DNA from 3 places in the Paenibacillus sp. FSL H7-0918 genome. Region 2 is predicted to be linked to each of the others. Evidence: riboswitches for the same ligand, from Rfam matches in the RefSeq annotation. Region 2 holds a riboswitch; each other region holds the start of a gene.

Region 1 (10,378 bases), on a different contig from region 2:
CGCCTTCGCCACTGGTGTTCCTCCACATATCTACGCATTTCACCGCTACACGTGGAATTCCACTTTCCTCTTCTGTACTCAAGCCACCCAGTTTCCAGTGCGACCTCAGGTTGAGCCCAAGGTTTAAACACCAGACTTAAATAGCCGCCTGCGCGCGCTTTACGCCCAATAATTCCGGACAACGCTTGCCCCCTACGTATTACCGCGGCTGCTGGCACGTAGTTAGCCGGGGCTTTCTTCTCAGGTACCGTCACTCCGGTAGCAGTTACTCTACCGGACGTTCTTCCCTGGCAACAGAGCTTTACGATCCGAAAACCTTCATCACTCACGCGGCGTTGCTCCGTCAGGCTTTCGCCCATTGCGGAAGATTCCCTACTGCTGCCTCCCGTAGGAGTCTGGGCCGTGTCTCAGTCCCAGTGTGGCCGTTCACCCTCTCAGGTCGGCTACGCATCGTCGCCTTGGTGGGCCGTTACCCCACCAACTAGCTAATGCGCCGCAGGCCCATCCCTCAGTGACAGATTGCTCCGTCTTTCATTCTTCTCTCAGGAGAAAAAAGAAATTATCCGGTATTAGCTACCGTTTCCGGTAGTTATCCCAGTCTGAAGGGCAGGTTGCCTACGTGTTACTCACCCGTCCGCCGCTAAGTTATTTTGAAAGCAAGCTTTCAAAATAACTCCGCTCGACTTGCATGTATTAGGCACGCCGCCAGCGTTCGTCCTGAGCCAGGATCAAACTCTCCAATTAGTATTGAAAAGAGCGATATGCTCATTTTGAAACATCTGACGAGAAAATTAATTCTCTAATTTTGGATTTCACTTGCGTGATTTCCTACTCACTCGTTGTTCAGTTTTCAAAGATCAAGTTCTCGTTGGCGCCGTTTAATGTCTCAGCAGCAACTCTTATAATATATCATGTTGTTTTCAGAAATGCAAGCTTTATTTTTCGAAGCTTTTTATCAGCCTCGTCTATATCGCCTGTACGCTGTCTAACAACGCTTACCTATAATACCCCAACTATTAATAGAAAAGCAACCCCTAATATAAAAATAAACAACTGGCTTAATAATTAAGCCAGTTGTTTATTTAATAGAGTTATGTTTCTAGCGACGAACTTAATAGTATTTTGCCGCAGTATATTTGCTTGAGGCTTTAATTAAATCGGTTTTCTTATCACTCTTTGCAAGTCCTGCATCCACTGTAGTATCAATGGTAACCCACTTCCCATTAAGCAACACTTCGTTCCATGCATGATATTGCGTAACGTAGCTTGTATTCCCCATTACCAACTTAGCAGGAACATCTACACTCCGCAGCATTGCGGCAAAAAGAGAAGCGTAATCATAGCAAATCCCTTTTTTAGTAGTCAATGTCTTATCGATGCTTGGAATATAATCAGTAGTTACACTATTTGCAAGAGAGTAATCATATTGTACATTCGCAACTACATAGTTATAGATCGCTTTAACTTTCTCTTCGTCTGTTGTTTTGCCTTGTACTAATTGTTTAGCTTTGACAATCGCTTTATCAGAAGAACTCCATTTCACATTCTGTACGGAGCCCAAATATACGGAATTCGAGTCACTCATGGTTACGTCTACTACTTCGGAATATAATGCTTTGTATTTATTGCCGGTTGTGTTCTCCAGAACAGAAACCTTATAAGTCCCATTTCCTTGTTGCAAAGGGAAGTCCTCAGCTTGTCCAGAAGCATACAAGTTATATGTATAGCTGCTGTTATCTTTGGTGATCATGAGTTTGATTCTTTTATCTTTCGGAATATCATAGTTAATACCAATCACACCTTGAGCCACTTTGGATGTAATCAACCAGCTGGCATCTGCACTTGCAGCTTGAGCTGTACTTACCGGAACTGAAGTCATTAGGACGAACAACGCCACCAGCATAAAATAAACCTTTTTCACGGATAAAACTCCTTTCGGTAGCTGGCTGCCATCCTTTCGGGAAGGCCCTTTAGCTTTGCGTCCCTACCTTTCGATAGGTTTGCCGTTATCGTATAAGCTCTATCTGTTCTAGCTTTACTAGATATAATTGATAGAATCCATTTGAAACAAACAAAAAAAGCCTCTTCATTCGGTAGCTGGCTGCCATCCTTTCGGGAAAAGGCCCTTTAGCTTTGCGTCCCTACCTTTCGGAAGGTTTGCCGTTATCGTGTTTAGCTTTCATAGTATAATACTATCATATTTATAGTTGTGAACAAGACCTAATTTACTAGATTACCCATTATTTTATAAATATCTCCCGGTATTTGTGTTTTCTTGTCATTCACTATTCTCCTTTTGTTAATTTGGCATGAACAATCAGCCGATGCGTTGGATTCACTAGCGGATCACATGTAATCAGAGTAAGAATCTTATCCTTGTCATTCCCGTCAAGAACGGAGACATCACTCGGATCTACAACAGAAATATCGTATACCTCATAGTTAAACACCTGATCACTAGTCTTTACCGTGATAACATCCCCCACAACAACCTCATTCAATCTGTTAAACAAACGCCCCGTAGTTCTAGCCCGATGCGCCGCGATTGCAGCATTCCCGATCTCTCCAAGGGGTGCCGTTTCTTTCATATGGGCTGCAGCATGTTTCATATTAGCTTTTGTAGCCCCTTCTAATACAGGCAGCTTCAAATCAATCTTATCGATTTCAATTAGTGCGATTACTTTGCCACCGACTGCAATCTCCGGTTCAGGCTTTTCTGTCTCTTGGGGTTGGGGCTGTGCCTGAGCATCCAGAACCGATTCCTCTGCTAACAGCTGAGTAACTTCAGCATACCTGCTCTTTAGATCTGGCTGGGGAGTACTATCGGCAGTGCTTAGTTCAGCCGTTTCTAATAACTTCTCCTGCTGCCTGTCGTTGTACCACTCGTTAGCTGTCGGATATAACATGATAAGTATCCCAGCCAGTATGAGTAGATAGGAGAATTTACGCAATGTTATTCACCTCCGTATATTGTTTCTATGGTTATATACAAATCAAGCAGAAACAGCTACTTGCCTTTAAGCATAGCAACTCCTTCTGCCTGAAATTAATGTTTAAAATACCCATTTACGACTTCCAAAGAAATTGATGATCACCGTGATAAAGGTAACCAGCACCTTGGAGATCAAGACTTGAATACCTAGTTTGTCTGTCAACAGATGCATTAACAGCAGTGATATTCCGAGCACTACCAGATTCAGCACGATAAACTTGACCAGCTGTACGCGGTCGAAGCCTTCTTTATTCCCCCGGTTGCGATCACGAAAGGTAACTTTTTTATTCAAAATAAAGCTATTCGCCGTGCCTGCACTATAGGAGATCACCTGCGCCAATGCGTATACCATCCCTAGTGAATTCAACAATGTGAAAATCACAAAATCAATAAGCGTATTGAGCAAACCTACGGCATTAAATTTGAGGAACTGTATGAATGCAGCGCGCAAGTTCTTATCTGACATCATTGTGGTCCTTCCGGCGGTCCAGTTGTTCTTCGTTCTGGTAGCCTTTAGTCTCACTAACAATATATAGCGGTCTATCTTTAGACTCGTCATAAATCCGTCCGATATACTCCCCAATCACACCCAACAGCATCAGAACAATACCGTTAAAGAGCAGATTGACACCTACAATGGAAGCCCAGCCCGGAACCGTCCAGGAGGTGAAAAATATCCTTTGGAACAAGACGAAAAATAAATAGAGAAAGCTAGAAAATGAAAGAAAGAATCCAATATACGTAGCAATCTTAAGGGGCTTATATGAAAAAGAGGTGATGCCATCTAACGCAAAACGAATCATTTTCTTCAGCGGATATTTGGTTTCTCCGGCAAAACGTTCTTCCCGTTCATATTCCACCATAGTCTGCTTGAAGCCAACCCAGCTCACCAAACCTCTGACATAGCGGTTCTTTTCTTTAAGTCCCCGCAGGACATCACATACCTTACGGTCAATAAGACGGAAATCGCCTGTATCCGTAGGAATATCCACACTTGTCATACTGCTGAGCAGGCGGTAAAAAAGCTTCGCGGTGACCTTTTTGAACATCGTTTCTCCGTGGCGCTTCAGGCGTTTCGCATATACAACGTCGTAGCCCTCTTTCCACTTCTCGATCATTTGCAGAATGACCTCCGGAGGATCCTGAAGATCAGCGTCAATAACAACAACCGCTTGACCTTCGGCATAGTCCATGCCAGCTGTAATCGCTACCTGATGTCCGAAATTACGCGAGAAGTCAATCAGCTTGACATGCTCGTCTCGTTCACAGATCTCCCGAATCATCTGGGCGGAACGATCACGACTGCCGTCATTGACGAAGACCAGCTCATAAGTATCGCCGCACTCGTCCATTACTTTTTTCAAACGTTCATAAGTATGGCTAATTACTTGCTCCTCATTGAACATGGGTACAATCACACTATATCTGGCTTTCACCTTTATTCCTCCTACAAGCTTTTTGGAGCGTTACATCCATCTACACTTCATAATAACGCTGCATTCATAAACTTATTTTATAGATTTTTATTAAATCCTAGAAAACCCAAGTAGGGAACCAACGCAGCATATCTTTCACGTAATCTCCACTGACCTGCATCCCTGACAGTACCGGGTAGAAAGCGATAAAGAGCAGCAAAGCAACGGCTACATAGACATACTGTACGTAACGGGCCTCAGGGAATTTACTATCCAGCAACTTCATTATATATACAATACCAAGAATCATAAATGGTACCATAGCAAAATAATGGTAAATAAATGTTTCTCTTGGGACAAGCATCCACGGAACATATTGCGAGAAGAAGGCGATCCAGATCATGTAGAGGTTCTTATCTTTACGTTTCAGCGTAATCCACAGCGTTGCCAGCATCGCAAAAATACCCGTCCACCAGATAAGAGGATTCCCCATAGTCACTATACTGCTGACCTGACCTTCCGGCAAACCTTCACCGCCGCTAAAGAACCAGACCGGTCTCTTCATAAACGGCCATTGCCACCATGAGGAAGCAAAAGGATGTGTAGCTACAAGCTGGCTGTGGTAGTTGTACATATTCTTTTGGGAATCAATCAAACCTTTTATAGTGAAGCCCTCTGCTGATGCAGATAACCCTGGCACAAAAGATAAGCTATAAATAATTACTGGAATAATTACAAAGAACCCGATACAACTAGCCAACGTAATAATAGTCTTTTTCCAAAAAGAATCTACTGCTTCACGACAGGTGCCCAGCAATTCCTTGTCTTTAATCTTCCCCTCTGCCAGCAGGCGTCCGGAGGCTTGGTATTCTCTGTAGCGTTCAAAAAGGGAGATAGCCAGCATAATGGCCAGCCCTGCTCCTCCATAGAGCACAATCCATTTCGAAGCTACGCCGATTCCGAAGAATAAGCCAGACCAGAATAACGGAATTAATGTTTTTCTTAAAGGCTGCTTGTAGAAATTCATTGTGTAATACCGCTGCATAAAATAGAACATCAACATAATGAAGAATACTCCGTATACGTCAATCGTGGAGATTCTTGTCTGTGTGAAATGCATGAAATCCAGCGAAAACAATCCTGCCGCGAGAGCGGCGTATTTGCTTTTCTTAAACAAACGCAGCGCCATTACATATATAAGAGGTAACATGGCAACTCCGAACAAGGTTCCGATAATACGCCAGCCGAATGGATTGACTCCGAACAGCTCCATACCTATGGCAATCAACAGCTTGCCAAGCGGTGGATGCGTATTCTCGTAAGGCACTATCCCGTGTGTATATTCATAAGCTGTTCGCGCATGATAGATCTCGTCAAAATAAGTGCTATTCATAAAGTTAGAATATTCCGGAATGAGCGACTGCTCGTCAAAAAGATTGGCCGCTGCTCCTCTTTTAGGTACTGCGTTAGCATCCGGTGTCACACCGGCAATAGGAAGGGGGATTCTTTCTCCCCCCTGCTCATAAAAGGCCATTTCGTTCAAAGTGAACCCTGGAGAGGTAACTGTAAACTTCACATATCTCGCAGTAACGTTCAGGGGTTGGCTTTTCCAGATGAAGACATTCCCAACATCCTCACTCACATCCATCGGACTGCTCCAGACCTCAGGATTGTCGCTGAATTCCAGCTTGAACTTCCCCGTGCCCACGCCTCCAAAGATATTGACCCGTTCCAATGGTTTACTCTGCCCCAAATCTACATAGAAGCTTTCACCACTGGCAGCAGGCTCCCATAAGGTCTCTGGAGATTTAGTAGAGCCAAGATTATATAAAGCAAGCGCTGCGTAAACGGCCGTAATAGCTATTATGCATATCCAATCTATACGCTTAAACTTCATCGTTAAATCGCCCTCCCTTCTGATGCGGTTTAATTTGCCCGACAACTCTCAAGTCTTCTTCATATTGTTCTTCCGGTGTAATTGGTGCTGGAAGAGGTTTTATTCCCTTGCGGACATACACATCGTATCCGATATTCAGCATATAAAGCAGTAATGCTAGATTAGCTATAGCAGTCACTAATACGATTCCGTCTGCACCCGGGCTAACATCTGCATTCAGGTGGGATAAGGTGTACGCCACATTGATGTATTGCGTTAAGCTGAATCCGAGAAATAGCGATAAAAAGCGGCGGTCCCGACTTTCTATATAAGTAAACAAACAAAGAATAAGAGCAGGGAACATATAACGTTCATGCATTTTGGTGCCAAGCACAAAGACCACTACTATAAGCACCATCCCGATAAAATAGGATTTGGTCAGGTCCAAGCGATCCTTTTTAAAGGAATAAAATGCCGCAACAGCTACAGCCACTAAAATAAATATGAAGCCCCATACACGGTATGGAATGCCAAGCCAGGTTAGATCAAGGGATGACCACATCGGATCAGTCAGTGCATACAGATTAAATGCATTCACTGAAGAATACGGATAGGAAGATAACGTACTCTTGTAAAGATCAATAACCCCTACCAATCCTCCGTTATTCCAGAAAAACGGTGCCGCAAGCAATCCGAAGATCCCTAATCCATACAAAGCTCCGAATCCAAGCTGCTTCCAAGCGCGGTGATGATAAAAAGCAAACAACAATACCGGCGTGAATATCAACGCTTGCGGTTTAATTAGCGTCGCTAAGGCAAACAAAATTGCGGAGCGGACAAACTTTTTGTTCGCAGCGCCATGGATACTGAGCAGCAGGAAGATCAAAAAGAATGAATCTGCTTGTCCCCAAGCCGCTGAATTAATAAGTACCGCTGGGTTAAACAGAAACAACAACATTAAGCCGAAAGCTATTCCTGTGCCGAGTTTTTTGCGTGACATTTGATAAATGAAGTAGCCGAGCACCAAATCAGAAAGGATCGCAGGGAGCTTGAAGAGCAAATTCTCTCCACCTGAGCCCTGAGTGAATCCTAAAACGCCACGAATGGCGCTAAGCACGTACAATATGTACAAATAGCCAGGAGGATAATCGGCAAAATAACCTTCTTCATAAAATTTGCCTGGACCTAAATCCACCATACGCTGTCCCCAAGAAATAAAGGTATTCATATCATTCTGATATCCTTGCGCGGTAAGACCAATCCACACTCTCAGGATAAAAGCAATTCCGATGGCAATGCTCAGCCATTTGGAATAAATATTCTCAGGCTGCTTCATAAGCTTCTCACTACGGAATGCCTTAGTATAAAGCACTGCAAAAAACACGCTAAACAGCGCTGAGATCAGCAACATCTTAGTTGGAGATACTTTATGTGGAGTGTCTGCCTTCTTGTCGCCGGCATCTGGACTAACCGCTGAACTATCCAGCGAAATAACGTTAGCCCCTTCGGGAGCCGCGTCTAATTTTTCTACAGCAAAATCATCAAAATAAGCCTTACCTTGAATCAAGCTAGAGTAGCCGCCCAGACTTGCGCCTATGCCAAATGACTTCTGCTCCGGTCCTGTCTGGCCGATATATTCAAGATACTGCCATTCACCTGCCGTATCAGTTACGCTGGGATACCCCCCGCCTACTCCAACGGCAAGAATGTTGGCGCCCATTCCCTCCCCTGCTGTACTTACTACTTTGATCCATCCAGAGATTTTATAATAACTATTCGGCGTAGCCTCAATCGTCTGCACCCATTTCGAATGATTGGGCTCGATATTCTCAATGACTGCCGCCTTGCTGCCTGAATGAACTTCCTCCGATTGGATTGAAAGTAGGCCTGAATTATCTCCTGAAATCCACATATCCTTAGTCCAGTTAGAAGGCGCATCATCTCCCCCCTCCTCAAAGCTAGGGTTCTGCAATAGATTCCCCTCTGCATAAATGCTTGTTACAGGAAGCACAAACAATAACAGCATCAATACAGTCATTACGGCCGCACGTGTACTCTTGATCATCGTCCCAACCTCACCTCGTCCTATATTCATCTTAGTCCAGCCAAAAGCATATCCCTTCTGAAAAACAACTCCCGAATTAGTGTATTTCACCGTTGCTAAGAAATCATTTGGATTGATTTTCTCATAAAAGAGCATATAAATATAGGGTATGTTAACCTTATCTGGATCGCAGACCCTTCCATCCACAATATTCCATTCCATAGGATCGCCCTAAGCCTCAAGGCTCTTATATAGACTCTTATATAGAATAGAAGAATCGCAGTGGCTAAAGCAAATACCGGAGCAAAAAAACAGGCCATTCTATCAGCATAAAGCGAGAGAACTAACAAAATGGTAAGACCATAGGACCACCTAGGGGTTTGAAGTATTTTCAGTACAAAATAAACAGAGATCAGGATCAAGGAGGGAACAAATTGGACTCTAACGCCAAGGCTGCCTCGTCCTGAACATCACCTCTTCAACAATATAATCTAAATCATAGATGATGAAAAGCTAGAAACATAGACTAGGCTGAATGGTTAAGTGCCAACAAAAATATAAAAAAAGGGCCCCCTCAGTTATGAAGGAGCCGTTGAATGCACATCTGTATGCTATATATGAGTTAGCCCGCACTACCAAGAAATACATAACGGAGAATAATCAGAATAGCAAGTACCCACATCATCCAGTGAATATCGTATTTTTTCTTGCCAGCAAGGTTAGCTACACAAGCAAGGATTACATAAGTTACGATACCAAAGGAAATACCATTAGCAATATTATAAGTGAAAGGCATGATTACTAGAGTAAGGAACGCTGGAATCGCAACAACCATATCTTGAAAATCAATTTCGCGAATCGATTGTGCCATGAGCACGCCTACGACAATCAATGCTGCGGCTGTAGCAGATCCAGGGATCAGAGCTACTATTGGTGCAAGGAACAACGCAAGCAAGAAGCACACACCCGTTGTTACAGCTGTAAGACCTGTACGTCCACCTTCAGCAACACCTGCCGCGCTTTCTACAAAAGCAGTAGTAGTGGAAGTACCCAATGCCGCACCACCAGCAACAGCAATGGCATCGACAAACATTGCATTACCTACACGTTTGTTACCTTCTTCAGGGTTGTCCATAATACCAGCGCGTTGAGCAGTACCTACAAGTGTACCAAATGTATCGAACAATTCTACAAAAGTGAATGTTGCGATTGCTGAAACAATACCGGTGTGCAGGATACCATCCCAGTCAAACTCGAAAAAGTTCAATTGCGTCAGGTCAGGCACCCAAGGGGTTGTCGGACTGGACAATGAGCCAAAATCAACTACACCCATCAGTATACCCGCGAGGGTTGTACCCAAGATACCGAATAAAATCGCACCTTTAACTTGCAGTACCATCAGGATGGAAATAAGAAGCAATCCGATAATTACCAACTGTACATCAGTGTTCTCTAGACTACCCATATGAATGATTGTTTCAAAGGATAGGACATCTGTGAATGTATTGGCGGAAATATCTTTACCAGCTTCGACACCAATCGTCATCAAACCACTGTTCTTAAGCCCAAGGATTGTAATGAACATCCCGATACCTACGGTAATGGCATGCTTTAAGCTGTCAGGAATGGCTGTCAGTAAGATCTGCCGCACTCGGGTAACCGTAAGCAGGATGAAGATCAAACCGGAAATAAATACTGCGGTCAGACCCATTTGCCAAGTGAATGGATGTTCTGAGGTTGCAGAAGACAAAATTACGGAAGCAAAGTATGCATTAAGTCCCATACCTGGTGCCAATGCTACTGGAAAGTTTATAAACACGCCCATTGCAATGGTGAAAATACCTGCTGCCAGCGCAGTCGCTAGAAATACAGAGTACCAGCCCATATCGATGCGGCCAAATGCTGTTAATGTGCTCGGATTAACCGACAGGATGTAAGCCATAGCCATGAACGTAGTCAAGCCGGCCATTATCTCTGTACGTACTGTAGTGCCGTTCTCTTTCAACTTGAAAAACCGATTCAAATTGTTCTCCCCCTAAGGTATGTTGTGG
Region 2 (10,378 bases):
GAGCGTGCTGAGAAACTGGAAGTAAAATTAGCTTCCGTAGACGATGTAGTCCGCGGAGCAGACTTCATTACTGTGCACACTCCACTTACTCCGGAAACACGCCATATGATTTCCCGCCCGCAATTTGAAGTGATGAAAAAGGGAATGCGCATCATCAACTGTGCCCGTGGTGGTGTAATTGATGAAATGGCGTTAGTAGAAGCTATTGATAGCGGTATTGTTGCTGGCGCTGCATTTGACGTATTCGAAAAAGAACCGCCACAAGCAGATCACCCATTCTTGTCGCATCCAAAAATTATCGTGACTCCTCACTTGGGCGCTTCTACAATTGAAGCTCAGGAGAATGTAGCGATCGATGTATCGGAACAAGTACTGCATATTCTGCGTAATGAACCGTTCATCAATGCTGTAAATATTCCTCCAGTTGCTCCAAGCGTAATGAACAAACTCCAGCCTTACTTCACACTTGGTGAGAAGCTGGGCAGCTTTGTTACCCAGATTACAGATAGTGCTATTCGTGAAATCCATGTTGAGTATGCGGGTGATCTGTCAGATGTCGATACCCAACCACTTACCCGCTATATTGTGAAAGGCGTGCTCTCCCGCCACTTCGCTGAGGATGTTAACATCGTTAACTCCATGCACTTGGCAAAAACACGCGACGTTAATGTAGTAATAACTAAAGCTTCCAAAACTAAAGGCTTCACTAATCTGATTACCGTGACCCTTAAAACAGATCACGACCAAGAACGTCTCGTAGCCGGAACATTGCTGCAAGGTTATGGAGAAAGAATTGTTCAAGTGAACAAGTTCCCGGTTGATATCGCTCCTGAAGGACATCAAATTGTAGTATCCCATAACGACAAACCAGGCATTATCGGACTTGTGGGCACATTGCTGGGCGAAAATGATGTCAATATCGCTTCCATGCAAGTGGGACGTAAAATCGTTGGTGGCGAAGCAATCATGCTGCTGACCGTTGATAAAGCTGTACCTACTCATGTGCTTGTGAAGCTTGCTGGTCTACCAGAAATCAACGCTGCCGAAGAAATCATTCTTCTGTAAGCAATACGATAGAAATCAAACAACAGAGCAGCGATCCTCCTCTTATAGGAGTTTCGCTGCTTTTGTTGTTGATCGTTAACCCGTTTCGGCTTCATTTACAACACCGAATCGAGTTCCCTCGTGCAGGCTTACGGACACCCTTGAGGTTACGGACCCAGATGACCCTATATGCAATAATTTCGCCTTTGAAGCAGGGTTTCGGACTCTAGTGCCACTATTCCTCAAAAAGAGAGCTAAATCAGGTGTTTTGCCTATCAATAACGTCTATGGGGACCGATAGCGTTCTAAATATACGAAAATACTGCATTATAGATCAGCTGTGTCCTATACTGCTTCGTACGCACATATGGGATCAAACAGATCAAGTTTGCTGTTTAGACTAAGAATGCGGGAACAGTCCGACCATCGATGTCTGTAAATCCATACTTTTCAGCCAGCTTAGCAACCTGCTGCGGTTGTCCGGTCATAGACATGACCTTAGGATCGGCTGCTAGAGCAGCGGCTGCTCTACCGATATAGGTTGTGGATTCAGTCATCTGCAATTCTTCAACCTCATGCCAATGCTCCTCATCCGTGTTCATGCTCTCCAACACCGCCTCTGTCCTCATCCAGCCCGGAGTAAGCGGAATAACTGCAATGTTGTCCTCTTTAAGCTCATTCGATAACCCGTAGGCCATGCGGACAAGTGAGTTTTTAGAAAGATCATAATAGAAGTTTCCAAGATATTTGTAATGATCCCAAAAGGTTGTGTGGATGATTAGACCGCCAGCTTTTGCCTCACGCATTAATGGTATTGCATAATAATTTGTTATCAACTGTGCCCTCACACCCGCATTAAACATATTGTCCCAATGCGCTGTAGGAAGCTCCCAGAAAGACTTCTGCTCAATAGGTAAATCGTTGCCGCCCCATACATTATTGACTAAAATATCAAGCTTTCCTTGCTCTGAAGCAATCTGGCGAATGACCGCCTCTGTCTCCTGATCTTTTGTATGATCACATCGTATGGCGCTGCCGGACCCTCCCTCCGCTTTTATTTCCCTAAGTACGTTATCAATGCTCCGCTTGCTATGCTCTATGCCAGAAGCCTCTGTCGTTCTGCCCGTAATATAAACGAATGCACCTTTCCTTGCCAGCTCCAATGCAATTCCTCTACCAGCACCTCTGCTGCCTCCGGTGACCAATGCTACTTTTCCTTTTAAAGTCATGTTCTCAATCCTTTCTACACTTGTTTTTCTCTAAATGTTCTGCATTTAATCCTTACCTTATATAGTATAATTCTTTAATATGACATCAACTGACATATATAATATAATAATTAATTAAGAACTAGCCAACATTTATTAGGAGGAGGAGTGTCCCTTAATGAGAGCCGATCGTTTGTTATCCATCTTACTTTTGCTGCAAAATCGTGGAAAGATGACATCCCGTGAGCTAGCCCAGACCTTAGAAGTGTCTGAACGAACTGTGTTTAGAGATATGGAAGCCTTATGTACAGCGGGAATACCGATTCTTGCCGAACGGGGACGCGAAGGAGGTTGGATGCTCACAGAAGGATACCGGACCTCCTTAACGGGTATGAAGCCCTCAGAAATTGCTACTCTGCTGCTGTCCGCAGACTCCTCGATTTTAAAAGATCTGGGTATACAAAACGACTTCTCTTCTGCCGTGCTTAAGCTGAAGGCTGCTTCCCCATCCAGGCCGAATAATCCAGCCAGTTACCTGAGCCAGCGCATTCATATAGATGGTGCCAGCTGGCACCCTTCCGACGAGACGTACCCGTTTCTTTCTGTCCTTCAGGAAGCTGTTTGGGAAGACCGTAAAGTGAAGATCACTTACCCACGGAATGACGAGATGAAGGAGCGTTTCATTGAACCTCTCGGGTTAGTCGCAAAACGTGGAGTTTGGTATGTAGTGGCACGAACCGAGGGTGAAATGCGGACTTTTCGCGTGTCGAGATTAATACAAGCTGACGCAACTTATGAATCATTTGTCAGACCTGAGGCTTTTGATTTAAAAAGCTACTGGGAACAATCGACTTTAGCTTTCAAAGCAGCACTGCCAAAATATGTAGTGAACTTAAAGGTGAATGAGTCTATTCTTAAAGAATTACAACGTGAAAGATATGTAACTATAACTTTAGTAGAACCCTCTGCTAATACTGGGTGGATGAACGTGGAGGCCGAGTTTAATGCTATAGAATCTGCCTGTCGTATCGTACTCTCTTTCTCTCCTTCAGTTATTGTTTTAGCTCCTATCGAACTAGTAGGGATGGTAAAGTCTGCTATTAAAACAATTTCCACAATATATGAGGAATTTTGACATGAATTCTAAATATCTACTACTTAAAGAAGATTTATGACACTTCTCTATAGACCAATGACCTATAAATCCCCTATAATAACACCATTACATAAAATTTAATAAGGGGGACATTTTACCAATGAGCTGGATGCACAAACTTCCGTTAAAACAAAGAATTGTTGCCGGATGTTACCTCGTTGCCGCACTGTTTGCTATTCCTGTCTTAGTTACGTTAATGATTCTAGGTCAATTTCTCGTAGGAATTATACTAGTAGTTGTTCTTGCAGGTCTGACTTTACCTGTTGCTCGCTTCGTGGAGAGAACGCTTACATCATCTTTTGATGATATTGCTAATGTATCTCACAGTATTTCAAAGGGTGATTTCACTAGCAGAGCGGACGAAAATGGTTCAATGGGTGACGTAAGCCGCTCCTTTAACACAATGATTGATAAGCTCAAGAAGATTCTGACCGATGCATCGCAGATCACCCGTCAAGTTATGGATGCAAGCCGCGGAATCGAAGATAAGAACCAGAACCTGAAAATTGTCATGGCACAAGTAGCCTCTTCTTCTACTGAGCTCGCTCTTGGTGCAAATGAAATATCTACGGATATCGCTGATATGACAGAATCCATTAAAGACATTGAGACCAAAGTATCCAATTATACGAACTCCACCAAAGAAATGAACAGACGTTCAATACATACCTTAGAACTTGTTGAGCAAGGGCGCCAATCCGTAGATACACAGGCTGAAGGCATGCGTAAAAACATAGAGGCTACACAAAAAGTGGCTGATACTATTGAAGCTCTCTCACAAAATGCCCGCGGGATTACGATGATCACCAAGACCATCACAGAGATCGCTGAGCAGACCAACCTGCTGTCACTGAATGCCTCCATCGAAGCTGCTCGTGCCGGAGAGCATGGTCGGGGTTTTGCCGTTGTAGCTCAAGAGGTTCGCAAGCTTGCTGAAGAATCTACGGCATCCACAAAAGAAGTATTCGGCTTGGTCCGCAGCATTGAGTCAGATATTAAACAAGCCATCGATAATATTGCCATCAATGAAGAGGTTGTGCAGGTTCAGAATGAAATGATCACTCAATCTGCCCATATTTTCGCACAAATTGTACAAAGCGTGCAGTACATTACCGAGCAAATCTCTTCATTCTCTGCGGAGAGTGATCTTATGCTAGAAAGTGCCTTGAAAATTTCCAGTGCAATTGAGAATATCTCAGCAATCACCGAAGAAACTGCTGCTGGCACGGAAGAGGTATCGGCGGCTATGAATGAACAGATTAATGCCCTGCAGTCTGTTGCAGAAGAAACGGAAAAAATGACCCAGGCCGTATTTAATCTGCAAAAAACCATTCATATCTTTAAATTCTAGTTCAAAACTATCAACTGCCACCTAAGCTGAGTCTTAGGTGGCAGTTTTTTTCGCGAGGCAAAACTTCATCTCTTGGACAAGACTTTCGTCAAATTTCGAGTTTTTTTAGCGGATTATGTTGACAAAAATTAATGAGGAATATATTGTAAAGGAAAATTATTCTTATCAACTATAAATTAATATTGGCAAAATCCTCGAAAGAGGATGACGCAAAACCATGGATCTACAGCCTCATTTTTTCGTTTGAGGCCATGATTGCCAGGTTGCAGAGGAACCAGGACGGCTGAACTATTGTTCAGTCTTAGCGGCGCCTTATGCCACCAACCTGTGCTTACTATAGAGCACAGGTTTTTACTTTTTGAGTATATTGATCTATCGTATCTATTCGGTAGATTAATAACTAATATATATCAAAAAACTTGTGAGGTGTTTCTTTTGAAGACAGTCGCAGATTACATGGCGGAAGCACTACGTAACCTTGGAGTCACCCATTCTTTTGGGATCATTGGCAAATCCATTTGTCCAATAGTTCTAAAGATGGTGGATTACGGTATTGAATTTATTCCCGGCAGACATGAAGCAAGCTCCGGATTCGAAGCAGCAGGGTATGCGCTGAAAACGGGTAACCTAGGCGTAGCATTTGGTACTTCGGGTCCTGGGGGAACTAACCTGCTTACAGCAGCAGCACATGCGAAAGCTAACAACCTACCTGTCCTATTTATTACCGGCCACCAATCCATTACAGAGCTTGGAATTCCTCAATGTCAGGACTCCACCTCTTTTCTGGCTGATTTAGCTGATATGTTCAGACCTGCCACCTTGTTCAGTAAATTGGTTGAACGTGGGGATCACTTTGGTACTATTTTTAATCATGCGATTTCTGTGGCCCTGACCAAACGGGGTCCTGTTCATCTTTGTATTCCTTTTGATGTACAAACTGAAGTATTGGAAGAATGCAATATAGTAATCCCAGAAAGAGAGTCTCTAATTAGTCAAGCTAATATCGATAGAGTCATCGATGCTATTCAAGCTGCTAAGAATCCTTTGATTATTGCGGGTAAAGGAATTAACCGCTCCGGAGCACATAAAGAGCTTGTTCAACTCGCAGAAACTTTTAATATTCCTGTAGTAACATCTCCTGGTGGAAAAGGGGCTATAGTCTGGGATCACCCACTCTATCATGGTCCTATTGGCGTTGGCGGTTCGACCCACGGGGACGATTTATTGAATAAAAGCGATTTATTTATAGTGCTTGGATCACGTTTAAGTGATATGACCATCTGTAATCTTAAACGGGAGAATCATCCAGCAACTTTAATTCAATTTGATATTGATCCAACCTTTGTCGGAAAAATACTATTATCCAAAACGATACCGGTCACTGGGGACCTGCGCGATAATTTGGTGCACTGCCTAAATCATATTGACCCAAGCACAATCACCAAACGTGAGGCTTTGGCCGATGCGGATTATTCAGAAGAGCTTCCAACCCTTAAGAATCTTTCCCTTGCTTCGGTAATGAGCACTTTAAGTGATTTGATCCCTTATAATAATTCAATTTTCGTTGATGATGGAAGTCATGGATTCCACGCTGCAAAATGGTACAAGGTTAAGAAACCGGGCAGCTTTGTTTTTGATGCGTATTTTGCTTGCATGGGTAATTCGATCGGCATGGCTATTGGTGCAAAAGTCGCAGCTCCTGAAGAAACTGTCCTCTGCATTACAGGTGATGGTTGTTTCATGATGCTCGGCGCTGAGATTAACACCGCTGTCTGCAAAGATATCCCTGTCATCTTTATCGTGGTCAATAATAAGCAACTAGATATGGCTCTTAAGGGTATGGAGAAAACCACAGGTCGTATCGATGGAACTCTATATGAAGTACCAATGGACGCCGTGAAATTCGCTGAATCTCTAGGTGCTAAAGGCTACAAATGTGAGACTGCGGATGAATTCACAGCTGCAATTAAAGATGCGGTAGCTCTAAACCATGTTGCCGTTATTGAACTACTAACAGACCGTGATGAAGTCCCTCCGACTGCACACCGTACTTTGAACCTAAACTAGGAGGCTAACCATGAAGGAAAATATCAACAGTGGTCTCAACCACTTCACGAATCTATCAGGAGACTATGGCGCAAAAGCACTAGCTCCAATTAAAGACCACTTCCCTGACTTGGCTGAATTTATTATGGGGAATGCCTATGGCGATATTTTTCAACGTAATACTATAGCCCCTGACTGGAAGGAAATCGCAGTCATTTCATCTTTAATTTCAATGGGTCAATTCGAACAGTTGGGCGTTCATTATGTCATGGCCCTTCGTGTTGGAGTTACCGTAGAACAGCTTAAAGGTATTCTATTACACTTAGTACCCGTTATAGGGGCACCTAGAATCATCACAGCTTTTAATATCCTGCTTGCAACCATAGAAGAAATCCAATAACCCAACAGTTCGACAACAATATACAAAATTCGACTTTATTATTGCATACACTTGAAAAATATGCCTATAATAGAGTCGGAATATCCCATTACTTGCTGTATAGTGTCGAATTTTGACTTTTATAAAACAGCTAAATGGATATACATGGCTGGATATTGCAGTCGAACTGTTTTGGACAAATTCAATCTATGGGAGAGATTTAGGCATGGGAAGTTTCGTTTTGAAGACAGACACTACAAACAAGGTTATTAACATTGAGTTAGATGGAACATTTTCTGAAGAAGATGGTCTAAAATCTATTCAAGCTTATCAACAAACTATCAATCCAATTACTCCAGCTGACTATGAACTAAAAATCGACTGCAGAAAGCTAAATGTAACTGCACCAGATGTTGTACCTCTTTTAGAAAGCTGCTTTGTAATGTTTAAGAATGATGGATTTGTAAAAGTAAATCTAACGCTTGAAAATAACCCGATCCTCAAAATGCAGCTTTCCCGTCTTGGCCGTAAAGCTGGACTCGATAACATCGAGATCATTTCTGCGGTTACAGTCTAGATCTTTGAATCTTAATATGTAGGCCACATTTTACTGCTTTCCTGGAGGCGTATTATGACCGGAATTCGTATTAAAGGCATTGATATCTATCATCCCAGCAATATAGTTGGTAACGACTTTTTCATTAAGCATTTTGACGAAAAAGGCATTGATATTCGAGGTCTATTATCCGCATTAGGTCGTATTACACGGTATAGTATTAAGGATGCGGATGAGAATTCCCTTACGATGGCTTTTGAGGCTGCCAGGAATGTTCTGGAGAAAAGTGGTCTCACAGGTGCCGATATCGACCTTATTGCCTATGCAATTCAAACTCCTGAGTATATCTTTCCTACCAACTCATTAATGATTCACCGTTTGATCAAAGGCGCATCCCATACGATCTGCATTGACAGTAATGCTAATTGTGCGGGTATGACGGCTTCTGTGGAACAGGTTAGCCGTCAGATGCAAGCGAATCCTAGGATTAAACGAGCGTTGGTCATCGGCTCCGATTATGTAACCCCTCATGCCGATAAGAATGATCCAGTCTATTACGCTAACTTCGGTGATGCAGCGGCGGCAGTCATTCTTGAACAAGCTGAGGATGTGGTCGGTTTCATTGACTCTATCTACCAAACGGATCCTTGTGTTTGCGATAATTCCAAGTTCCCGTGCGCAGGCCTGGCTAAACTGGGTAAACAAGGTGTAGCGGCTGGAGAGTTTAATGTGAAGTTTATTCCTTTTGATAATTCCATTTGTATAGATGCTGCTTCTGAGTCTATTCGTACTCTACTGTCTAACAACAATATCGCGCCTGAAGCCATTAAAGCAGCCTGCTTCTCACAGTTTTCATTGCCTAATATCTTAGAGATGTGTGAGAAAGTCGGCATTGATCGCAATGTAGCGGTATACATAGGGGATGAATTCGGATATACCTCTACCAGCAGCCCATTTATTGCTCTACATAAAGCTGTAACTACTGGAAAGATCGAACGTGGTGATAAAGTCCTGTTCTGGACAGTGGGCGCCGGTTGGCAAAATGTAGCATTTGTTATTGAATATTAGGAGCTGTATAACAAAAAGCGGCAAGCTAGGGATTCACCTAAGCTTGCTGCTTTTTAATATAAATATGAACGCAACATCAGGACTTACTCGCAAAGGTGAGCCCCTTTTCCGCGAGAGCACTCCGTAATAGGACGATCGCCTTTGGCCCCAATCCATGTAGCTGCAGAAGCTCTGCTTCAGTAAGCTTGCTGAATTGTTGAAGCTGAACATATCCAGCCCCATGCAGGGCTCGAAGCGCCGGCTTAGATAGTCCGCCCGGCAGATCAGATTCGGTTCCGTTAACCATAGACATATACAGCCCCTTTATCACTGATATCCTTCATGCTTCTCCCAACCCATGGTACGCGCTACAGCGTCCTTCCAGGCGTTGTAACGACCTTCCCGCTCAGTTATACCCATCTCAGGCGAGAAGACCCTCTCAGCCTTGTTGAAGCTCTCTAGCTGGGCACGTGTCCAGACTCCGGAAGTTAACCCGGCCAGAAGCGCCGCACCCAAAGCTGTTGTCTCCGCATAGGTTGTTCTAGTAACCTCACTGCCCAGGATATCAGACTGGAATTGCATCAGCAAATCGTTACGCACAGCTCCGCCATCCACACGAAGGCCGGTCAATGGCATGCCTGCGTCTTTTTCCATAGCTCCTATTACATCTCTAGATTGAAAGGCTAAGGACTCCAATGTAGCTCGTACCAGATGTCCTGAGGTAGTGCCTCTAGTAAGGCCAAATATGGCTCCACGGGCATACATATCCCAATAGGGTGCCCCGAGTCCGGTAAACGCAGGCACAACGATAACCCCTTCACTGTCCTCTACTTCCCGTGCTTTATCTTCTGAGCCTGCTGGCTCCTCTATAAGACCAAGACCCTCCTGCAGCCACTGAACAGCCGCTCCGGCCACGAACACACTGCCCTCTAGGGCATAATAGAGTTCATCTCCCATACCCCAAGCTACAGTGGTCAACAAGCCATGACTGGAGGCTACAGCTTCTGTGCCTGTGTTCATTAGAATAAAACAGCCTGTACCATAGGTGTTTTTGGCACTGCCGGGTTCTAGACAAGTATGTCCAAACAATGCGGCCTGTTGATCTCCAAGTACAGAGCGAATTGGAATGTCCGCCCCGAACCACTGTTTGTCTGCTACTCCAAATTCGCCGCCAGACATTCTTACTTCTGGCAGGATGGCACGCGGAATACGAAGCTCTTCCATTAGCTCTTCATCCCAGCACCGTTCATGAAGATTAAACAGCATCGTACGTGAGGCATTGGTAACATCCGTGACATGTACGGCTCCGCAAGTAAGTCTCCAAATTAACCAGCTGTCGATCGTCCCCGCTAGAAGTTCCCCTCGATTCGCCCGCTCTCGGGCGCCATCCACATGATCCAGTATCCAGGAGATTTTGGTAGCTGAGAAATAAGCATCTACAACAAGGCCCGTCTTGCTCGCAATAACTTGCTCCAGCCCTTTACTTTTAAGTTCTTCACATTGCTCTGCAGTACGCCTGTCCTGCCACACAATCGCAGGGTATATCGGTTTGCCCGTTATTTTATCCCAGATTAAAGCTGTTTCTCTCTGA
Region 3 (10,378 bases), 2.1 Mb from region 2:
TGATTAAGAAGGTTTTGAATTGTTCTGGATCCGTGGTCTTGGTCATAAAAGGAATCTTTTCTAAACCTTCGAAGCGGATCAATGGCGCTTTCCCTTGTTCCTCAGCTGTATAGGGATTTACGATATAAACGGTGCCGCCCTTAGTCACTTCATGTGCATAATAACTATTCGTAGCAAATTCAGGAACGGTTATAATGTTCTTACCTGGACGCAATTGCACACCTCTAGCCCAAACATTCCAAGCGGCCTCTTGTTGAGAAAAGACTAAAGAAGGTAGCTTATCGTTAGAAGCTGCGTCCACATAAACGTTGATCGTATCTCCAGGCATTGCAACGAGACCTGTAGGCTGGTTGTTCGTACCAAAACCAATTCTCAGGTTTTCCTGCGCATGCTTTTTCATATCTCCACGTTGTTCCGCCTCAATGATGGTGCCTTCGATTTGAACCTCGCCATTAACCAGCTTCTTAGCTAGTTCCAATGAATCTTTCAGGATTGGATAGAGGGGATGTACTTTTGCCGCTTCTTCTAATTCGTTGATTGCTTCGACGCTATTATAAGCAGGCACAACCGCACTCATCGTTCCATCTGTGAAAATACCATTTACAGCTTCGCTTACTTTATCTTCTGTATAAAATCTAAATTCAGCCGCAAAAGGTCTGTTGATATTAGCTTTTGTGAACTTAAATTTTAATCTTTTAAACTTCGTCGGTTCGAATTTAAATTCCAGAAAGTCATTGGTACTAATCGCGGTTCCGCTAGATACAAGTTGGAAGGTCTCTCCTTTACTCGTCTCTGATGCATAGATTTCAAAAGCCTCTGGGAATCCTTTGCGGTTATCTCTAGCCAAAAAAGCCACTCTGTCCAGCACTTCCGCTTGCGCTAGTTCAAACACGACTTCATTCGTGAAGCTTGCATCATTGTTTTTGTTCGTTTCCCAATGCGTAGTGGGCTGGTCATCCAGCATATATTCAGGCTTCGTACCTGGGTAGCTTCCACCGTTCACCGTTACTTTTGATACGTTTGCATTCGGCATTCTATAAGCTTGGCTATAGGCATTTTCATAGGCTGTTCCATACCCTTTTAGCTTCGAAACCTTGGCTGCCGTTGCCTCTACCTGATGGTTCTCCAAAAGGATCTTTGCATTCTCTATCTCTTCTTTAAACTGCGCATACAGTGGATGTGCCTGCACTTCATTCTCTAAAGCTGTTAATTTCTCTGCCGTATTAAAGGCAGTACTAACTTGGCTCAAGGTATCATCTGTAAATAAATTTTTCATTTTAGCAGAGACACTATCCTCTTTATAAAAAGAAAACTCAGCCGCACTCGCCCAATCTTGGTTCGCTTTTTTGAAGACAAATTTAAGTCTCTTAAAAGCCGTAGGTGCGAACTGAATCTCCACTACATCACCGGTTGAGCCTGTATATTCTCCAGAAGACACGAGCGTAAAATCAACCCCATCGGTAGTGGAACCATAGATCTCAAATTCTTGAGCAAAACCTTTACCTTTCGCACCGGATTGCCTAGCCGCGTATACCATTCTATTTAATTCAGTGGACTCATTGAAAACAAACACAACCTCATTCGTAAACGTTGAACTATTCGGTTTGCCAGTCTCCCAATGCGTGCTCATATCCCCATCCATAGCCTTAGCTATAGGCGAGCCTGAGTAGTTGCCACCGTTATTTGTGATGGATTTAATATTTGCTGGATTCATTCTAAAAACCTCATTATAGGCATTTAGAGCATCCTTGCCGTACAGCTCAAACGGAATAACCGAAGCGTTGCTTAATAAGTTAACCTTACTTTGCGCCACTGTTTTTGTTACATTTACCTTGCTTGCCTCACTTGCTAAAGCATAACCTGCCTCACTCGAAAAACTGGCCAACATGGCCGCCGATGTAGCGATCGCAATCATTTTCTTCATCTCTTCTTACCCCCAGATGTCATATGAATCTCTCCAGTGCCCAAAAATGGGCACAAAAAAAACTACCCCAAAAGAGTAGCTTGATTGCGTATAAAGTCGCCTAAAAATTAAGACTTAATTTTTATTAAACCTTAACAAGCATAAACGCCTTCAGCGTCCTATAAGGACGGCAAGCGTTTAAGCGAGAAATATAAGATATTAAGTATAGGTGTATAACTTATACTTTCTTATATTTTAACAAAAAGCGTTACACACTCTTTGGCAGCTGGCTGACAATAGTTATGATAACCTTAGTCCCTTTAGCTTTGCGTCCCTACATTTCCATAGGTTTGCCTATGAAGTTTCGAATACATTCAAAGAGTAACATAAGCCTAGATCGGATCGCATGATTAATTGGTATGAAATGAATATAGGTAATTGCAATTAGTTTTTCTTATGTGATAGATATTATTTATCGACCATCCCGGAAGAGAAGGGCATCCTTTAGGACTGTAGGTCTACTTAACTCCCCGATCCAAACAAACGCCGGAACCAATTCCACACATCGCCCGTGATGGGAATTAATCCGAAACCATGTTCGCCAACTGCGATTACACCATATGCCCATTGTCCGATAGCTATGGCACCCCCAGCGATCCTGCCTATCGCTATCGCACCAAACGCCGTATCCCCTATGGCGATGGCCCCCAACGCTTTTTCCGCGATTGCGATCGCTCCTACAGCCACGCCTGCAATCGCAATCGCTCCCACTGCGAAGCCAAGCCAGCTAAGTGCTATTGCTCCGATCGCTAACCACATTCCCAGTGATATTGCTCCTAAGGATAATACGCCCACGCTTATCGCACCTATGGAAATCAAGCCAACAGCTACATCTCCAATAGCGATTAATCCAACGGCTGTCTTCACACGGGGTTTACCTCCACGGCCATACGCTTGACCTGAGTATCGCCCTAGATTACTGCGAATACTGATGACCGGAAATGAGGGAGAAGGCCATTGATAATCAATCTCTCGTCCATCAAAGCCCCTAGAATCCGCCCAGCGCGTTACAAATTGATGCCATTTCATATCCATCCCGTCCCCCTTTTCAAATTACCTAAATTATACAACCCCGGGGGTTGGCTGTACTCAGACTCTGACCTGAAATTCATCTCATCCTCTGGACGGATATATACTCATTAGGATTACTGTTTGGGAATAGGATCAGGCTTTCCAAATAAATAGCCCTGAAACAACTGATAACCACTCTGCTTAAGCCATTCAAAGTCCTCTCTAAACTCCACACCTTCTGCTAAAGGAACGGATTGGATTTCTAAAGCTTTTTCTAAAAATTGCTTTGCTATTTTCTGTTTGTTCAGATCGCTGGACACACCCTGAACATATTTCATATCCAGCTTCATGTAATGGGGTTTAAGCTCCAATAACATCTCGATCGTGCTGAAGCCCTCACCAACATCATCTAAAGCGTATTCAAATCCCCGGTCCTTGTAATATGTCAAAATAGCTTTCAAATGAGCGAGATCATCCACTTTCTCCGTCTCAACAACTTCAAAGACAAAAAGAGAAGGATCGACGCCTAATTGATTGGCCAGTTCAACGGTTGATCTTAAGCAGAACTCTGGAGCGTAGATCGACGTTGGGATAAAATTAATAAACGTTTTTTTATTTAAGGGTGCAGCATATTTTACAGCCGTCATTCTACATAACCGGTCTAAAGCATATAAACGCCCACGATTCCGTGCCGCCGCAAAAATCTCATTAGGATAGATAAGAGATCCGTCTTCTTTTTTAAATCTGGATAGGAGCTCGTATGCAAAAATTTCTTCCCTTACGTTCACAATCGGTTGGAAGTAGCAAGTAACAAGACCCTTAGTGATAACCTCATCAATCCACTCCATATCAAGTACAGTGGGTAATTCGGATAGAGGTCTCCATGTTTGGTCATCTATACGGAATTCAACCTGCTCCGACTCCATATGGTCATTACAGAAATCTAGAAAATCCCGTACCCCAGCCTCCTTAATTGTAATCACATTTTCTTCCACCTTATGTATCGTATTACTTCTACTCAAGTGATGAATAACCTCAGGTAAAACCCTAAGATTAAGCTCACCATGAGCCTTGATTTCAAAATTCAGATCTCTTACTACACAATGATTACAAGCCACATTCATAACCCCTTTAATAATCGATTCTCTGAAAAAGATCCCGGAACGGCTCTTCTCAATCGAAATCCGTATACTCCAGTAAATACGCCGGGTCTAACACGGTGATCTGCTGATGTTGAATCTCAATAATCTTTTGCTCTTGCAGATCTTTAAGCACAAGGGTAGCCGTCTCCCTTAACGTTCCGATCATATCCGCGAACTGCTGATGGGTCAATCGAAGATCAATCCTCTGTTTGCCTTGCTCCTCTACTCCAAATCTTTGGTATAGTCTTCTCAGCGTAAAGATCGCACGCGCTTTCGCATCATGAAATTTCATTTCATGTAATAACCGATTCGATAAAAATAAACGCTCCATTTGCAGCAGCATCAATTGCTCCTTAATCAACGGGTAATCGGCAAGCATCTGCTTAAAAGGCTCATGTTTAATCTCAAATAATACAGTATCATTCATAGCCACCGCAGACAGCACTCTTATATTGGAGGGATGGATCACTTCCAGATCGCCAAAGAAATCGCCTTTTCCAAAAAGATCTACGGTATGCTCTTTCCCTTTCGTGGTAGCATACACCCTTATAATCCCCGAATAGATAATGTAGGCATGATCCCCCGGATCTGATTCTGCAAACACCAGGGTTCCCTTAGAATATGCCTTATAAGTGAATAATCCTGAGACCGCCTCGATTTTCTCCGAGGGTAAACCCTGAAAAAAGCGAGTGCCAGTCCAAAAAGAAGCTTCCATCTCATTATTCCTTTCTAACACATTCCATAGTTTTGTATGCCAACATACTGATAATAAATCATCATCCTGTTATATTCTATCGTAACGTTGTCACATAGGCTTGATGCCAATACGATTTACAAAGGAGATCCATTCATGAAATATAATTTTGACGGAAAAGGACTTATTGAAACGCCAGATGTCGTGTTTGAGAGCAATCCGCTACTAGAACTGAGCATGTACAACAATCATATTAAAGAGATTCCCGATCAGCTCTTCCTTCATGACGAATTAGAGGTACTAAATTATGCGGGCAATGAAATCGAACGCTTATCCGAGAACATCGGTCGCTTAGTTCACCTAAGAATGCTGGATTTAGGCCATAATCGGCTGAAGGTGTTGCCGGAGAGCATTGGCGGATTGCAGGGGTTGGATTCTTTTCTATACCTAAGCAATAATCAGTTCGAACAGCTGCCGGAGCAGCTCTGTAATCTCCAGAAGCTCAAGTATCTGAACGTAACAGATAATCATCTCAAGCAATTGCCTACCCGTATAGGCGAAATGAGCAGTCTGATTGAATTGCGGCTTTATTATAATCAGCTGGAACGTTTACCTGATTCGATCACACAAATAAAAGGCCTAAGAGAGATCCATCTCTATGGTAATCAACTGGTCATGTTACCAGATCATTTGGGTGCTATAGAAGAACTTCGGATAATCGATTTAAGTGATAATCGAATCACTAAGCTGCCTTCATCTATCGGTAATTTAAGCAAGTTAAGAAGACTGAACCTTAGAAAAAATAAACTGAATAAACTCCCTGAGGAAATAGGTCAATTAAACAGCCTCGTTGAGCTTGATTTAAGAGATAATAATCTGCAAAAAATCCCGGATTCGATTCTACAACTTGGACGATTAGAGAAACTGGATTTAAGATGGAATCACAGCTTGAAGGGAACAGACATTTTAGAGCAATTAGAGCAAAGAGGATGTATCGTTTATAAATAACAAAAAAAGCCTCCAATTAAAGAAGCTTTTCACTCAAATCCATAATATGCGTAACGCGATTTCTCCCCTGTTCTTTAGAAACGTAAAGCGCTTGATCAGCTTTTTCCAGAAGAGTGATGTCTGTATCAGTTGCTTCAAAGGTAGCTATGCCAATGCTTACCGTAATGCTGCCAATCTCCCAAGTGGAGCTGGCTATGAATTGTCGTAGACTCTCAGCTATAGCCGTGGCATCCGATGAATCTGTATTAGGCAGCAGAAGGATAAACTCCTCACCACCATACCTAGCTACGATATCTTCTTTACGTGATTGGGACTTCAGGATACTCGCTAATTTCTCCAGGACATAATCACCCATCTGATGACCGTAGGTGTCATTCACATTTTTAAAGTGATCAATATCTAGAATACATAATGAAAAAGGCGCCTGATCACGGTGATACGCTGCAATCTGCTCTTCCAGCTTTTCTTGCAGGAACCTTCTATTCTTTAATCCAGTAAGCTTGTCTGTAGTAGATAGCTCTACTAAAACGGCATTCATCTCCAGCAACTCAGCTTGCTTTTGCTCGATTTCCAGGTGAATTTGTTTGAGCTTTGCCAGCGCCTGATCTTTTTCCCAATACGCCTCTTCTATTTGCTTCTTCGCAGATCGTAACTCTAGCTCATAATCAATACGTTTGCCCATCTGTACGAGAATACAATCAATGACCTCTACACCTTCACATTCAAGGCGTCTACCATTTAACAAGTAAGGCACGGCTTGCCCCTTGCTGTCCTTCAAATTGATAAATAGCTCTTCTACATGTCCATTCAGATTGATAAAAGGATAGAAGTATGAATGAAAAATAAGCTTGTTGGCCGTAGACATGATAGATTCAAAATGTTTATTTACCAAATCAACCTGCTGATATCCCATCCCATCCAAAAAGGTTTGATTCACATCGAGGATCATTCCTTCATGGGTAATGGAAACATATCCGCATGGCGCATATTTTAACCGGTCATCCATTGTCTAAATATCCTTTCAACACCATAATCTTCTCCATCTCACCCAAGGTACTCATTAATCAAAGTAATGGTCTCCTGGGGATGGCTAATATGTGGATAATGGCCCTTGGCCTCCATTAACCGGAGCGTACTATTATTCATATGTCTATGTAAATATTCTCCTACTTCTATAGGAACGATACTATCATCCGAGCATTGCAATATGAGTGTAGGCACTGTCGCTTTAGGCAGATCTTCTCGATGATCCGAAAAAAATGTAACTTCCGCAAATTCTCTAGCGATAATAGGGTCGGCCGAAATAAAGCTTCGTTCCAGCTGTTTAGTCAACATCGGGTCAGGGTTATTCATCGCAAGTGGAGCCATAAAGCTAGCCCAGCCCGCGAAATTCATCTCCATCATATCCAGAAGCTCAGTAATATCACTTTTTTCAAAGCCCCCGAAATAAGCATCTCCCTCATTTAAATAACGTGGGGAAGGTCCGATCATAATCATTTTATCAAAATAATCCGGCCGCTCGATTGAAGCAAGCAAACCGATCATAGAGCTAATAGAATGACCTATAAAAATAAGATCCTTGAGTTCAAATGTTTCGATAACATCTAGTACATCCTGTACATAACCATGGAGAGTATGATATTTATCCGATGTATATGCGCTTAAATCTGAATGGCCTGAGCCTACATAATCAAATAGAACGATTCGATACTTTTTCTCAAATGATGGCGTGATAAACTGCCACATGCTTTGATCACACCCAAATCCATGCGCAAAAAGGATAGTTTTTTCTCCTGCTCCAATGACTTTTACATGATTCCGCACCATAACATCGTTCATTTCATATAACTCCTCTATAGTTAGCATTCTCTCTATTTTGCAGGGTTCCCCTGGAAATATCAAGCGTAGAAAAAACTCCGCTAGATTAATCTCTAGCGGAGTTTTATGTAGCCTCCCGTTTGGGTCATCATTTGGCAAAATGGTAGCGTGCTGGGGCACCCCTGCGTTCAATCCGATAACATTTTGCCCCAAAAAATTGGTTAGCGGACCCAGAAGACCTTAAATGCGCCATTATTCCACATTTGAATTGCTATCGGACTCCACTGCAGCTATTGGCGCGAAAACACAAAATATGGGCCGATTTATATGAAATAGCGTCTCTGGAGTCCGAATTCCTTCTCAAAAGGCTGAAAATTTGCGAATAACGTCATCTGGGTCCGTAAGACTCCTTGGATAAACTGTTGAGGCAGAGGTAGACAACCAACATTTAGAATGCAGAAGTCCAACCCGCATCAGCAGCGATGATAGCTCCGTTTACAAAACTGGAATCATCCGAAGCCAGGAATAACGCAACTTGTGCGATTTCTTCAGGTGTACCTACACGAGGGATCACAGCCTGTGTTAATTGCGTACGGCTCACGCCGAATTCATTTATATTTTTCATTGAAGCACTGATGTTTGTGGCAGTAGCTCCTGGTGCGATAGCATTACAACGAATCCCTTTGTTGGCATACATAAAAGCTGTGTTTTTCGTCAAGCCTACTACAGCATGTTTAGAGGCAGTATAAGTTGCTCCCGCATGGGCACCACTTACCCCACCTGTAGAAGCGGTATTAACGATAACCCCTTTTCCTTTTTCCAGAAAAATAGGCAGTGCTTTACGAGTGGACCGCATTACACTTTTGGTATTGATATCAAAGATAAGATCCCATCGTTCATCTGTAATATCACCAACTGGCTCAAAGCCATCCATAATCCCTGCGTTATTCACTAAAATATCTAGCGTGCCATATTCTTTTACAGCGGTATCAATCATGCTATCAATATCTCCAACCAGGGCAACATTTACTTTCAGTGCCTTAGCTACTCCACCGTTACTATTGATCCCTGCGGCTACTTGTTCAGCACCTTCTAGGTTCAGATCGGCTACAATCACTTTTGCCCCTTCTTTAGCGTACAACTCTGCGATAGATTTCCCCATACCCGATGCCGCCCCAGTAACCACTGCAACTCTGTCTCGAAGTTTCATGTTGGAAGTCTCCTTTACGTTTATCTATAATGTAAATATCAATATATAAAATCTCTTTAACGCTTAAAATTTATACTACTCAAGTTTAATCCTCTAAAATTTAACTATCAATATACAAATGAGACATTAAATGTTCATAAATATATATAACGTGGGATTCTGTTCAAATAGGATTAGAAAATAGACAGTTAGGTGGTCTTCTGTTGCTTAAAAATAATCGGAGAACTAGCAAATCGCGTAAAGAGCTTAAAAACGCATTGATATTACTCATGGAAAAAAAGAATTTCCGCACCATTACGATAACCGATATCGTTACCCTTGCCGATTTAAACCGCGGAACCTTCTATAAACATTATCAAACCAAAGAAGAACTTCTAAATGAGCTAATTGATGATGTGTTGGAGGATTTAATTAAGGCTTATAAAGAACCCTATCTTCATACCGATAAATTTATAGTTAGTGAGCTGACCACCTCGAGCATCAAGATTTTTGAACATGTGGTCTCTTACTCTAATTTTTATACCATCATTATAAATTCCAATGTTCTGCCAGGGTTCCAAAATAGGATTTGCGACCTCTTAAAGGAGCTCACCAAGCGGGACTTAGTCGCAGTTAATAACACTAATACCAATGTAAATATAGAATTGTTTTCCAGTTATACCGCCTATGCTCTATTTGGATTAATCATAGAGTGGGTAAAAGGCGGATTTAAATATACAGCTAACCATATGGCAGAGCAGCTGATTGAAATTCTGTCTTTTAATTCACATAATGTGATCATCAACACTTCAAATCAACCGATTAAACAGAATTCCATCCCTGTTAACGGCGACTAATTTATCTCAAACTAAAAAAAGCCACTCCAAAATGCTGGAGTGGCTTTTGAATGCAATTTATAGCCTAAGGTCTTCTGTTTCCACCACCACCGCCACCTGGACCTTGATTAGTGTTTGCGGTTGTTACTCCGGATTCATTTAGCCAAGTTACGCTGCTTGTAATTTCGAACGCTACTACTTTTGTTCCTCCTGTATATTCACCATCCGTATACAGTCCGTTCGCTTCACTACCAGTCGAGGTACCTCCCGAGTAGAGGGTGTAAGAACCGCCGTCCTTCAGATCCGTTGAACTAATCACCACCGTTTGATAGCTCTTCGAAGGAGCAAAGGTCAGGATCGAGTTACCTTCGCTGTCCTCTAGATGAACCAATGTTCCAGCCTCCTGGGTCTGAGGGAAAGTCATGCTGACTGCATGTTGGCTAGAGGTGTCAGACGGTGCTTGTGCCATGCCCGAACTTCCCGCAGCCACCAAAGTTCCTCCACTCTGTTCAAAGCTACCGTCGAAATCAAGTGCACCGTTACCGCTATTGGTAGGTCCATTAACAATAACCGTGCCACCCGACATTGTGATGGAGCCGTTCGAATCCAGCCCGTCACCTGAAGCATCGACCGTTAGTGTTCCTCCACTTATCGTTAGCATATTGCTAGCAGAATCGCTGAATTGATCCTGCTCCTGAGGCCCGCCGCCTACAGTCG

What was found. A riboswitch is a leader RNA that binds a small molecule or an ion and turns the genes downstream of it on or off. The one in region 2 is predicted to bind cyclic di-GMP.
Region 1: it holds a riboswitch for cyclic di-GMP, as region 2 does, so the genes downstream of both, MHI15_RS19705 (transglutaminase-like domain-containing protein) here and MHI15_RS04080 (thiamine pyrophosphate-binding protein) in region 2, are expected to answer to the same signal.
Region 3: it holds a riboswitch for cyclic di-GMP, as region 2 does, so the genes downstream of both, MHI15_RS13130 (NPCBM/NEW2 domain-containing protein) here and MHI15_RS04080 (thiamine pyrophosphate-binding protein) in region 2, are expected to answer to the same signal.

The regions. Positions count from the first base shown of each region.
Region 1 covers NZ_JBBOWJ010000002.1:1,307,073-1,317,450, forward strand. Annotated here, with positions in the region: rRNA gene MHI15_RS19700 (16S ribosomal RNA) at 1-744, opposite strand, end outside; gene MHI15_RS19705 (transglutaminase-like domain-containing protein) at 1,112-1,921, opposite strand; cyclic di-GMP riboswitch class I at 1,935-2,015, opposite strand; cyclic di-GMP riboswitch class I at 2,090-2,172, opposite strand; gene MHI15_RS19710 (class D sortase) at 2,286-2,951, opposite strand; gene MHI15_RS19715 (GtrA family protein) at 3,054-3,461, opposite strand; gene MHI15_RS19720 (glycosyltransferase family 2 protein) at 3,448-4,428, opposite strand; gene MHI15_RS19725 (phospholipid carrier-dependent glycosyltransferase) at 4,526-6,304, opposite strand; gene MHI15_RS19730 (glycosyltransferase 87 family protein) at 6,294-8,549, opposite strand; gene MHI15_RS19735 (NCS2 family permease) at 8,950-10,350, opposite strand.
Region 2 covers NZ_JBBOWJ010000001.1:851,957-862,334, forward strand. Annotated here, with positions in the region: gene serA (phosphoglycerate dehydrogenase) at 1-1,065, shown strand, start outside; gene MHI15_RS04065 (SDR family NAD(P)-dependent oxidoreductase) at 1,440-2,273, opposite strand; gene MHI15_RS04070 (helix-turn-helix transcriptional regulator) at 2,431-3,387, shown strand; gene MHI15_RS04075 (methyl-accepting chemotaxis protein) at 3,509-4,759, shown strand; cyclic di-GMP riboswitch class I at 4,934-5,030, shown strand; gene MHI15_RS04080 (thiamine pyrophosphate-binding protein) at 5,186-6,826, shown strand; gene MHI15_RS04085 (carboxymuconolactone decarboxylase family protein) at 6,837-7,205, shown strand; gene MHI15_RS04090 (hypothetical protein) at 7,318-7,761, shown strand; gene MHI15_RS04095 (ketoacyl-ACP synthase III) at 7,816-8,808, shown strand; gene MHI15_RS04100 (DNA-binding protein) at 8,885-9,100, opposite strand; gene glpK (glycerol kinase GlpK) at 9,115-10,378, opposite strand, start outside.
Region 3 covers NZ_JBBOWJ010000001.1:2,913,940-2,924,317, forward strand. Annotated here, with positions in the region: gene MHI15_RS13130 (NPCBM/NEW2 domain-containing protein) at 1-1,924, opposite strand, end outside; cyclic di-GMP riboswitch class I at 2,182-2,268, opposite strand; gene MHI15_RS13135 (hypothetical protein) at 2,426-2,992, opposite strand; gene MHI15_RS13140 (EAL domain-containing protein) at 3,109-3,957, opposite strand; gene MHI15_RS13145 (Crp/Fnr family transcriptional regulator) at 4,148-4,831, opposite strand; gene MHI15_RS13150 (leucine-rich repeat domain-containing protein) at 4,967-5,818, shown strand; gene MHI15_RS13155 (sensor domain-containing diguanylate cyclase) at 5,835-6,824, opposite strand; gene MHI15_RS13160 (alpha/beta fold hydrolase) at 6,863-7,657, opposite strand; gene MHI15_RS13165 (SDR family oxidoreductase) at 8,085-8,846, opposite strand; gene MHI15_RS13170 (TetR/AcrR family transcriptional regulator) at 9,116-9,682, shown strand; gene MHI15_RS13175 (carbohydrate-binding domain-containing protein) at 9,747-10,378, opposite strand, start outside.